One region of the Bacillus sp. Pc3 genome, then DNA from elsewhere that is predicted to be linked to it. Evidence: a T-box and tRNA genes for the amino acid it is inferred to sense, from the RefSeq annotation. Region 1 holds a T-box; the other regions hold tRNA genes.

Region 1 (3,248 bases):
GCCGATTTCAGCCGTATTCGTGACATGGCATCCGCCGCAAAGCTCAAGGCTGTAATCTCCGACTTGTACGACGCGGACGATATCGCCGTATTTCTCGCCGAACAGGGCCATCGCCCCCATTTCTTTTGCTTCATTGATCGGTTTCAAATCAATCGCTACCGGAATGCTCTCCCAGATTTTTTCGTTGACGATTCCTTCAATGCGTTCAAGTTCTTCTTTCGTCACTTGACCGAAATGAGAGAAGTCAAAACGTAGACGGTTTTCGGTAACGAGTGAACCCGCTTGGTTGACATGTGTGCCGAGAACGTCTTTCAGCGCCTGGTGCAGGAGGTGGGTTGCCGTATGGTTTTTCACCACGCCGCTTCTCATTTGATCTTCAACTTCAGCCGTCACGCTTGCGCCTTTTTGAATCGTGCCGCTAGCCACCGTGCCTTCGTGTACATGCTGACCGTTCGGAGCTTTTTTCACGTCTTTAATGGTTACGACAGCCTGCTCGCTTCTCAGCACTCCTCTGTCACCGATCTGTCCGCCGCTTTCAGCATAGAAAGGCGTTTTGTCAAGAAGGATTTGGACGGTATCCCCTTCATGCGCCTCGCTGATTAATTGCCCGTCATGAAGAAGCTCGATCACCTTCGCTTCAGCTTTTACGGCACTGTAGCCGACAAATGTGCTTTCTGCGGTAATGTCGCGCAATGCGCCGCCCTGAACCTGCATGCTTCCTACATCTTGGCGCGCATTTCTCGCCCGTTCACGCTGTTTTTCCATTTCGGCTTCAAAGCCTTTATGGTCAACCGTCATTTGCTCATCTTCCGCGTATTCCTCCGTCAATTCAACCGGGAATCCGTACGTATCGTACAGTTTGAATACGTCTTTTCCGGAGATGATGCCGCTGCCTTTTTCCTTCTCTTTCTTTATCACGTCGGATAAAATGGCCAGACCTTCGTTTAATGTTTCGTGGAAGCGCTCTTCCTCCGTTTTGATGACTTTGGCGATAAACTCTTGCTTTTCTTTCACCTCCGGATAGAAAGCGTCCATAATTCCTGCAACAGTCGGTACTAGTTCGTACATAAACGGACGGCTGATACCGATGGTTTTCGCGTATCGCACTGCCCGGCGCAAGAGGCGTCTCAGTACATACCCGCGCCCTTCATTTGACGGCAGAGCTCCGTCGCTTACCGCAAATGCGACCGTTCTGATATGATCGGCGATCACTTTAAAGGCCGTATCCTTCACTGCATCCTTTCCGTAAGCATCTCCGGAAATGCGCTCTGTTGCTTCAATAATCGGCATAAACAAATCAGTGTCAAAGTTTGTCGGGACATCCTGAATCACGGAGACCATCCGTTCAAGCCCCATGCCCGTATCAATGTTTTTCTTCGGAAGCGGTGTGTACGTGCCGTCCGGGTTGTGGTTGAACTCTGAGAATACCAGGTTCCATACTTCAAGATAGCGATCATTTTCGCCGCCCGGATACAATTCAGAATCTGACGGGTCATTGCCGTATTTCTCGCCGCGGTCATAGAAAATTTCCGTATTCGGTCCGCTCGGGCCTTCGCCGATATCCCAGAAGTTCCCTTCCAGACGGATGATTCTTTCTTCCGGAACGCCGATTTTTTCCGCCCATAGCGTATAAGCTTCTTCATCCTCAGGGTGAACCGTTACAGACAGCAGCTCCGGATCAAAGCCGATCCACTTTTCGCTCGTTAAAAACTCCCATGCCCACGTGATCGCTTCTTCTTTAAAATAATCACCGATGGAAAAGTTTCCGAGCATCTCAAAGAACGTGTGGTGGCGCGCCGTTTTCCCCACATTTTCAATATCATTTGTTCGGATTGATTTTTGCGCGTTTACAATTCTCGGATTCTCCGGCACAACGCGGCCGTCAAAGTATTTTTTCAGCGTCGCAACGCCGCTGTTGATCCATAATAAAGACGGATCTTCATGCGGAACCAATGAGGCGCTCGGTTCAATGGCATGGCCTTTTTCTTTAAAGAAATCTAAAAACATTTGACGCACTTCAGCAGAAGTTAAGTGTTTCATCTATATTCCTCCTTATCACTACCCGAAATTCTCTTTTGCGACAGCAAAAAAGCTCTCTCCCTATGCAAACCATGCGTTCACACAGGGACGAGAGCTGTCTCGCGGTACCACCCTGATTACAGGCCGAAAAAGGCCTGTCACCTTTCATCCCGTAACGCAGGACTGCGGCAGCCTTTAACTGCACTCAGGATTAGCTTCGGCCGATCTTCTGCTGAAGCTCCTTTCAGCGTATCGGAGCTTCTCTCTTAAACAGGGCTTCGGCGTACTCATATCCGTCACTCGAGATTCGTATGTATTCTACTCGAAATTATAGACAAGCAGAACCCGAATGTCAATGTTCCGTCCTGATCCGCAAAAAGTGTATGGCCGTCACTTTTAAAACGGCTGCCGCCGGAACAGCGAGAATCATGCCGGGTATGCCCGCGAGCTCTCCTCCGGCAAGGAGCGCCAGCATGATCACGACGGGGTGCATTCTGAGACTGCGCCCGACAATAAGCGGGCTCAAAATGTTTCCTTCTATAAATTGCAGAATAAAAATCGTGACGATTACGATGATCACAGCTTTAGCAGAAATCGCCAGCGAAAGGAGCAGCGCCGGTACAGCGCCGATAAAAGGACCGAAATACGGGATGACATTCGTAATCCCGATGGCAAGGCCCAAAATCAGCGGGTAAGGAAGCCCGAACAGCCAAAATGAAACGCCGGCTATTAGCCCGAGCAAAAAACAAACGAGAAGCTGACCGCGGATGTAATCACCGAGAGAGTCGTCCACATCCCGCAGAAATTCACTCCCCCTTTTTCTCCAGGACTTCGGCGTCAAATACCAGACCGTCTTTTTCATGACGTCTATATCCTTCACCATATAGAACACGAGAAAAGGAATCGTCGCCGCGATCAGGATATAATCAAGCACGAAACGGATGCTTCTGATCGTGCTTTCAATCGTGCCGGCAAGAAACGTTTCTGTCTGCTGAATCATTTTGTCCATTCGATGGTGCATGCCGTCAGGCCAATGATCCGTGTGATTATGCAGATGCTTCAGCATGCTGTTGTAGTTTTTGGCAAGACCGGGAATGCTCTCAGACAGATCCTGCAGCTGTTCAATTAAAACAGGAACCCCTTTATAACCCCCCCAGCCGATTCCGCCGAAAAACAGGCAATAAATCAGAAGCAGGCTTAAAGTTCTAGGCATCCCTTTTCTATGAAGC
Region 2 (3,248 bases), 330 kb from region 1:
CCAGTTGTTCTGCCAAGGGCATCGCTGGGTAGCTATGTGCGGACGGGATAAGTGCTGAAAGCATCTAAGCATGAAGCCCCCCTCAAGATGAGATTTCCCATTCCGCAAGGAAGTAAGATCCCTGAAAGATGATCAGGTTGATAGGTCTGAGGTGGAAGTGTGGCGACACATGGAGCTGACAGATACTAATCGATCGAGGACTTAACCAATTTGAATGTATGCTTACTGTTATCTAGTTTTGAGAGAACACTCTCAATGGTTTGGTGGCGATAGCGAAGAGGTCACACCCGTTCCCATGCCGAACACGGAAGTTAAGCTCTTCAGCGCCGATGGTAGTCGGGGGTTTCCCCCTGTGAGAGTAGGACGCCGCCAAGCTATTACACGTAAGTGTAATATATGGAGGATTAGCTCAGCTGGGAGAGCATCTGCCTTACAAGCAGAGGGTCGGCGGTTCGAGCCCGTCATCCTCCACCATTCCTATCATACATAAGTTGGCGTATTAAGCCGGTGTAGCTCAATTGGTAGAGCAACTGACTTGTAATCAGTAGGTTGGGGGTTCAAGTCCTCTTGCCGGCACCACCTTTATATGTTATACTATATAAGTCTCTTGTAATAAGAGCCATTAGCTCAGTTGGTAGAGCATCTGACTTTTAATCAGAGGGTCGAAGGTTCGAGTCCTTCATGGCTCACCATGTTTTTCTTGCGGATGTGGCGGAATTGGCAGACGCGCTAGAATCAGGCTCTAGTGTCTTTACAGACGTGGGGGTTCAAGTCCCTTCATCCGCATTGCCAAACGCGGAAGTAGTTCAGTGGTAGAACATCACCTTGCCAAGGTGGGGGTCGCGGGTTCGAATCCCGTCTTCCGCTCCAACTATACTATATCATCCATGCCGGGGTGGTGGAATTGGCAGACACACAGGACTTAAAATCCTGCGGTAGGTGACTACCGTGCCGGTTCAAGTCCGGCCCTCGGCACTTATTGTTGCGCCCGTAGCTCAATTGGATAGAGCGTTTGACTACGGATCAAAAGGTTAGGGGTTCGACTCCTCTCGGGCGCGCCATACATACTTTTGAAAAACGGGAAGTAGCTCAGCTTGGTAGAGCACATGGTTTGGGACCATGGGGTCGCAGGTTCGAATCCTGTCTTCCCGACCATTTTGGGGCCTTAGCTCAGCTGGGAGAGCGCCTGCTTTGCACGCAGGAGGTCAGCGGTTCGATCCCGCTAGGCTCCACTTGATTTTAATTGTTTTTGGCGGTGTAGCTCAGCTGGCTAGAGCGTACGGTTCATACCCGTGAGGTCGGGGGTTCGATCCCCTCCGCCGCTACCATTGGACCTTTAGCTCAGTTGGTTAGAGCAGACGGCTCATAACCGTCCGGTCGTAGGTTCGAGTCCTACAAGGTCCACCACTTATACGGAGGAATACCCAAGTCTGGCTGAAGGGATCGGTCTTGAAAACCGACAGGGGTGTCAAAGCCCGCGGGGGTTCGAATCCCTCTTCCTCCGCCATATCTAATTTAATTATCATCGCGGGGTGGAGCAGTTCGGTAGCTCGTCGGGCTCATAACCCGAAGGTCGCAGGTTCAAATCCTGCCCCCGCAACCAAAAAAATGGTCCGGTAGTTCAGTTGGTTAGAATGCCTGCCTGTCACGCAGGAGGTCGCGGGTTCGAGTCCCGTCCGGACCGCCATTTATAAAAAGGCTCGGTAGCTCAGTTGGTAGAGCAACGGACTGAAAATCCGTGTGTCGGCGGTTCGATTCCGTCCCGAGCCACCATTTAATTTAATATTGTTTTGGCGGTTGTGGCGAAGTGGTTAACGCACCAGATTGTGGCTCTGGCACTCGTGGGTTCGATTCCCATCAATCGCCCCAAACAACATGCGGGTGTAGTTTAGTGGTAAAACCTCAGCCTTCCAAGCTGATGTCGTGGGTTCGATTCCCATCACCCGCTCCATTTTTATATTGTCATGGGCCTGTAGCTCAGCTGGTTAGAGCGCACGCCTGATAAGCGTGAGGTCGGTGGTTCGAGTCCACTCAGGCCCACCATGATGATTTTTCCACAGTAGCTCAGTGGTAGAGCTATCGGCTGTTAACCGATCGGTCGCAGGTTCGAATCCTGCCTGTGGAGCCATACGGAGAAGTACTCAAGTGGCTGAAGAGGCGCCCCTGCTAAGGGTGTAGGTCGTGTAAGCGGCGCGAGGGTTCAAATCCCTCCTTCTCCGCCATAAGGCCCGTTGGTCAAGCGGTTAAGACACCGCCCTTTCACGGCGGTAACACGGGTTCGAATCCCGTACGGGTCATTAAAAAAACCTTGCATACTATGCAAGGTTTTTTATTATGCGTTCATAGTGTAAATGGTAAAAGACAAGTATGTGGCAAAAGCGCTCCATAATAAATAAGGAACCAGAAGCCAGGCTGAAGCTTTACTGTATTTACCGGCAATGAGCAACAGAATGAGTGTTGTCACAGCCACAAGCAGGCAATCGATAGATGCAGCAAGCAAATTTTTCTGTGTGAATTGAAAATAGCTGAATCCTTGATTCACGATATAATTGATGAGAAGCATCACCCAAAAAGCTTTGGATTCTTTACATGAAAACTTTGCGTATATCAAGGCTGCTGAGAGCGAAATAAGCGCAAACAAAACCGCCCATATGATGCCGATCACTGATCCGCTCGGCGTCCAGTCAGGTTTTTGCAGCGCGTCATACCATTCCCGGTCGATGGGAAAGAGAACCCCCGCTAAAGAAAACAAGACATATGTAATGATAAATACAATAATCGCACCGATATACTTCTTTTTCATTTGTTCCCTCCGTCATTCAATGTCAATACGTTAGTTCCCTTTTTTGGAAAGATTAAACCTTTTAAAAGGTTTATGCATCATTAAGTGTATGAGTTTTCAGTGTGAAAATGCATCAAACCATTTATTTGTATTCAAAAACCCCGGCAGGCCGGGGTTTTAATCAGCATGAAGATCGCCAAAGGTCGTCATAATTCCTTCTTCGTCCAGTTCCTGTTCATATTTTTCGTGTGCTTTGCTTGGATACACGGAAATGTTTTTTCCGGTAATATCTGTCGCGATAAAGTTTTCATAATCCTCAGCATAGCCGATGTTTTCTTCTGAGTTCATTGTCATATCCCCATAGCTGAGCGGAGGATCTTCTAAATCCTGAGGCGTTTCTGAGTTTCCGTATTCCTCAACATCCTGATAAGCATCTTCACTATCGTAAGCCGCCCGGATTGATTCA
Region 3 (3,248 bases), 1.5 Mb from region 1:
ATTACTAGCGATTCCAGCTTCACGCAGTCGAGTTGCAGACTGCGATCCGAACTGAGAACAGATTTGTGGGATTGGCTTAACCTCGCGGTTTCGCTGCCCTTTGTTCTGTCCATTGTAGCACGTGTGTAGCCCAGGTCATAAGGGGCATGATGATTTGACGTCATCCCCACCTTCCTCCGGTTTGTCACCGGCAGTCACCTTAGAGTGCCCAACTGAATGCTGGCAACTAAGATCAAGGGTTGCGCTCGTTGCGGGACTTAACCCAACATCTCACGACACGAGCTGACGACAACCATGCACCACCTGTCACTCTGCCCCCGAAGGGGACGTCCTATCTCTAGGATTGTCAGAGGATGTCAAGACCTGGTAAGGTTCTTCGCGTTGCTTCGAATTAAACCACATGCTCCACCGCTTGTGCGGGCCCCCGTCAATTCCTTTGAGTTTCAGTCTTGCGACCGTACTCCCCAGGCGGAGTGCTTAATGCGTTAGCTGCAGCACTAAGGGGCGGAAACCCCCTAACACTTAGCACTCATCGTTTACGGCGTGGACTACCAGGGTATCTAATCCTGTTCGCTCCCCACGCTTTCGCTCCTCAGCGTCAGTTACAGACCAGAGAGTCGCCTTCGCCACTGGTGTTCCTCCACATCTCTACGCATTTCACCGCTACACGTGGAATTCCACTCTCCTCTTCTGCACTCAAGTTCCCCAGTTTCCAATGACCCTCCCCGGTTGAGCCGGGGGCTTTCACATCAGACTTAAGAAACCGCCTGCGAGCCCTTTACGCCCAATAATTCCGGACAACGCTTGCCACCTACGTATTACCGCGGCTGCTGGCACGTAGTTAGCCGTGGCTTTCTGGTTAGGTACCGTCAAGGTGCCGCCCTATTTGAACGGCACTTGTTCTTCCCTAACAACAGAGCTTTACGATCCGAAAACCTTCATCACTCACGCGGCGTTGCTCCGTCAGACTTTCGTCCATTGCGGAAGATTCCCTACTGCTGCCTCCCGTAGGAGTCTGGGCCGTGTCTCAGTCCCAGTGTGGCCGATCACCCTCTCAGGTCGGCTACGCATCGTCGCCTTGGTGAGCCGTTACCTCACCAACTAGCTAATGCGCCGCGGGTCCATCTGTAAGTGGTAGCCGAAGCCACCTTTTATGTCTGAACCATGCGGTTCAAACAACCATCCGGTATTAGCCCCGGTTTCCCGGAGTTATCCCAGTCTTACAGGCAGGTTACCCACGTGTTACTCACCCGTCCGCCGCTAACATCAGGGAGCAAGCTCCCATCTGTCCGCTCGACTTGCATGTATTAGGCACGCCGCCAGCGTTCGTCCTGAGCCAGGATCAAACTCTCCGATAAAGTAGTTTGACTGACTACGCACATCGCTGTGCGATTTATTTAAAACTTTGAATTAACAGGTACGTTTTGTCTTGTTTAGTTTTCAAAGATCATTTTGTTCACTTTCTCAAGCAACTTTTTAAGTATATAATAAGTTTCTTTTAAAGTCAACATATTTTTTATAAATGGTGGAGCCTAGCGGGATCGAACCGCTGACCTCCTGCGTGCAAAGCAGGCGCTCTCCCAGCTGAGCTAAGGCCCCGAAGTGGTCGGGAAGACAGGATTCGAACCTGCGACCCCATGGTCCCAAACCATGTGCTCTACCAAGCTGAGCTACTTCCCGATTTTTAAAAATATTATGGCGCGCCCGAGAGGAGTCGAACCCCTAACCTTTTGATCCGTAGTCAAACGCTCTATCCAATTGAGCTACGGGCGCATAACAATGAATGCCGAGGGCCGGACTTGAACCGGCACGGTAGTCACCTACCGCAGGATTTTAAGTCCTGTGTGTCTGCCAATTCCACCACCCCGGCGCGGATGGTATAGTTGGAGCGGAAGACGGGATTCGAACCCGCGACCCCCACCTTGGCAAGGTGGTGTTCTACCACTGAACTACTTCCGCATACAGGATAACTATCCTGTATAATGCGGGTGAAGGGACTTGAACCCCCACGTCATAAGACACTAGATCCTAAGTCTAGCGCGTCTGCCAATTCCGCCACACCCGCGTAACATGGTGAGCCATGAAGGACTCGAACCTTCGACCCTCTGATTAAAAGTCAGATGCTCTACCAACTGAGCTAATGGCTCTTTTTAAAAGACTTATGTTATTATCTTGTCCAAAAATGGTGCCGGCCAGAGGACTTGAACCCCCAACCTACTGATTACAAGTCAGTTGCTCTACCAATTGAGCTAGGCCGGCAAATATGGTGGAGGATGACGGGCTCGAACCGCCGACCCTCTGCTTGTAAGGCAGATGCTCTCCCAGCTGAGCTAAGGCCCCGTATTGGGTAAAGATGGTGGGCCTGAGTGGACTCGAACCACCGACCTCACGCTTATCAGGCGTGCGCTCTAACCAGCTGAGCTACAGGCCCATCTACCATATGAAAGAATCAAAGTTCCTTCAAAACTAAACAAGACAGGGAACGTTCTGTTTATAAGACCCAAGGTCTTATATTCCGTTAAAATCCTTAGAAAGGAGGTGATCCAGCCGCACCTTCCGATACGGCTACCTTGTTACGACTTCACCCCAATCATCTGTCCCACCTTCGGCGGCTGGCTCCATAAAGGTTACCTCACCGACTTCGGGTGTTACAAACTCTCGTGGTGTGACGGGCGGTGTGTACAAGGCCCGGGAACGTATTCACCGCGGCATGCTGATCCGCGATTACTAGCGATTCCAGCTTCACGCAGTCGAGTTGCAGACTGCGATCCGAACTGAGAACAGATTTGTGGGATTGGCTTAACCTCGCGGTTTCGCTGCCCTTTGTTCTGTCCATTGTAGCACGTGTGTAGCCCAGGTCATAAGGGGCATGATGATTTGACGTCATCCCCACCTTCCTCCGGTTTGTCACCGGCAGTCACCTTAGAGTGCCCAACTGAATGCTGGCAACTAAGATCAAGGGTTGCGCTCGTTGCGGGACTTAACCCAACATCTCACGACACGAGCTGACGACAACCATGCACCACCTGTCACTCTGCCCCCGAAGGGGACGTCCTATCTCTAGGATTGTCAGAGGATGTCAAGACCTGGTAAGGTTCTTCGCGTTGCTTCGAATTAAACCACATGCTCCACCGCTTGTGCGGGCCCCCGTCAATTCCTTTGAGTTTCAGTCTTGCGACCGTACTCCCCAGGCGGAGTGCTTAATGCGTTAGCTGCAGCACTAAGGGGCGGAAACCCCCTAACACTTA

Evidence for each region. A T-box is a leader RNA that pairs with one kind of tRNA and senses whether it is charged. The one in region 1 lies ahead of alaS (alanine--tRNA ligase), so its partner is inferred to be a tRNA-Ala.
Region 2: it encodes a tRNA-Ala, which carries the amino acid that the T-box ahead of alaS (alanine--tRNA ligase) is inferred to sense. The anticodon was not compared.
Region 3: it encodes a tRNA-Ala, which carries the amino acid that the T-box ahead of alaS (alanine--tRNA ligase) is inferred to sense. The anticodon was not compared.

The regions. Positions count from the first base shown of each region.
Region 1 is NZ_CP010406.1:3,414,621-3,417,868, reverse strand. It holds gene alaS (alanine--tRNA ligase) at 1-2,040, opposite strand, end outside; T-box leader at 2,121-2,328, opposite strand; gene SB24_RS16435 (AI-2E family transporter) at 2,372-3,248, opposite strand, start outside.
Region 2 is NZ_CP010406.1:3,080,305-3,083,552, forward strand. It holds rRNA gene SB24_RS14710 (23S ribosomal RNA) at 1-209, shown strand, start outside; rRNA gene rrf (5S ribosomal RNA) at 260-375, shown strand; tRNA gene SB24_RS14720 (tRNA-Val) at 399-474, shown strand; tRNA gene SB24_RS14725 (tRNA-Thr) at 504-579, shown strand; tRNA gene SB24_RS14730 (tRNA-Lys) at 617-692, shown strand; tRNA gene SB24_RS14735 (tRNA-Leu) at 703-786, shown strand; tRNA gene SB24_RS14740 (tRNA-Gly) at 796-870, shown strand; tRNA gene SB24_RS14745 (tRNA-Leu) at 890-975, shown strand; tRNA gene SB24_RS14750 (tRNA-Arg) at 985-1,061, shown strand; tRNA gene SB24_RS14755 (tRNA-Pro) at 1,079-1,155, shown strand; tRNA gene SB24_RS14760 (tRNA-Ala) at 1,160-1,232, shown strand; tRNA gene SB24_RS14765 (tRNA-Met) at 1,252-1,328, shown strand; tRNA gene SB24_RS14770 (tRNA-Ile) at 1,331-1,407, shown strand; tRNA gene SB24_RS14775 (tRNA-Ser) at 1,415-1,507, shown strand; tRNA gene SB24_RS14780 (tRNA-Met) at 1,527-1,603, shown strand; tRNA gene SB24_RS14785 (tRNA-Asp) at 1,611-1,687, shown strand; tRNA gene SB24_RS14790 (tRNA-Phe) at 1,698-1,773, shown strand; tRNA gene SB24_RS14795 (tRNA-His) at 1,794-1,869, shown strand; tRNA gene SB24_RS14800 (tRNA-Gly) at 1,878-1,951, shown strand; tRNA gene SB24_RS14805 (tRNA-Ile) at 1,967-2,043, shown strand; tRNA gene SB24_RS14810 (tRNA-Asn) at 2,054-2,128, shown strand; tRNA gene SB24_RS14815 (tRNA-Ser) at 2,132-2,222, shown strand; tRNA gene SB24_RS14820 (tRNA-Glu) at 2,226-2,297, shown strand; gene SB24_RS14825 (TspO/MBR family protein) at 2,333-2,803, opposite strand; gene SB24_RS14830 (TraR/DksA C4-type zinc finger protein) at 2,960-3,248, opposite strand, start outside.
Region 3 is NZ_CP010406.1:1,960,010-1,963,257, forward strand. It holds rRNA gene SB24_RS09215 (16S ribosomal RNA) at 1-1,358, opposite strand, end outside; tRNA gene SB24_RS09220 (tRNA-Ala) at 1,524-1,599, opposite strand; tRNA gene SB24_RS09225 (tRNA-Pro) at 1,604-1,680, opposite strand; tRNA gene SB24_RS09230 (tRNA-Arg) at 1,697-1,773, opposite strand; tRNA gene SB24_RS09235 (tRNA-Leu) at 1,785-1,870, opposite strand; tRNA gene SB24_RS09240 (tRNA-Gly) at 1,885-1,959, opposite strand; tRNA gene SB24_RS09245 (tRNA-Leu) at 1,984-2,065, opposite strand; tRNA gene SB24_RS09250 (tRNA-Lys) at 2,072-2,147, opposite strand; tRNA gene SB24_RS09255 (tRNA-Thr) at 2,184-2,259, opposite strand; tRNA gene SB24_RS09260 (tRNA-Val) at 2,265-2,340, opposite strand; tRNA gene SB24_RS09265 (tRNA-Ile) at 2,355-2,431, opposite strand; rRNA gene SB24_RS09270 (16S ribosomal RNA) at 2,532-3,248, opposite strand, start outside.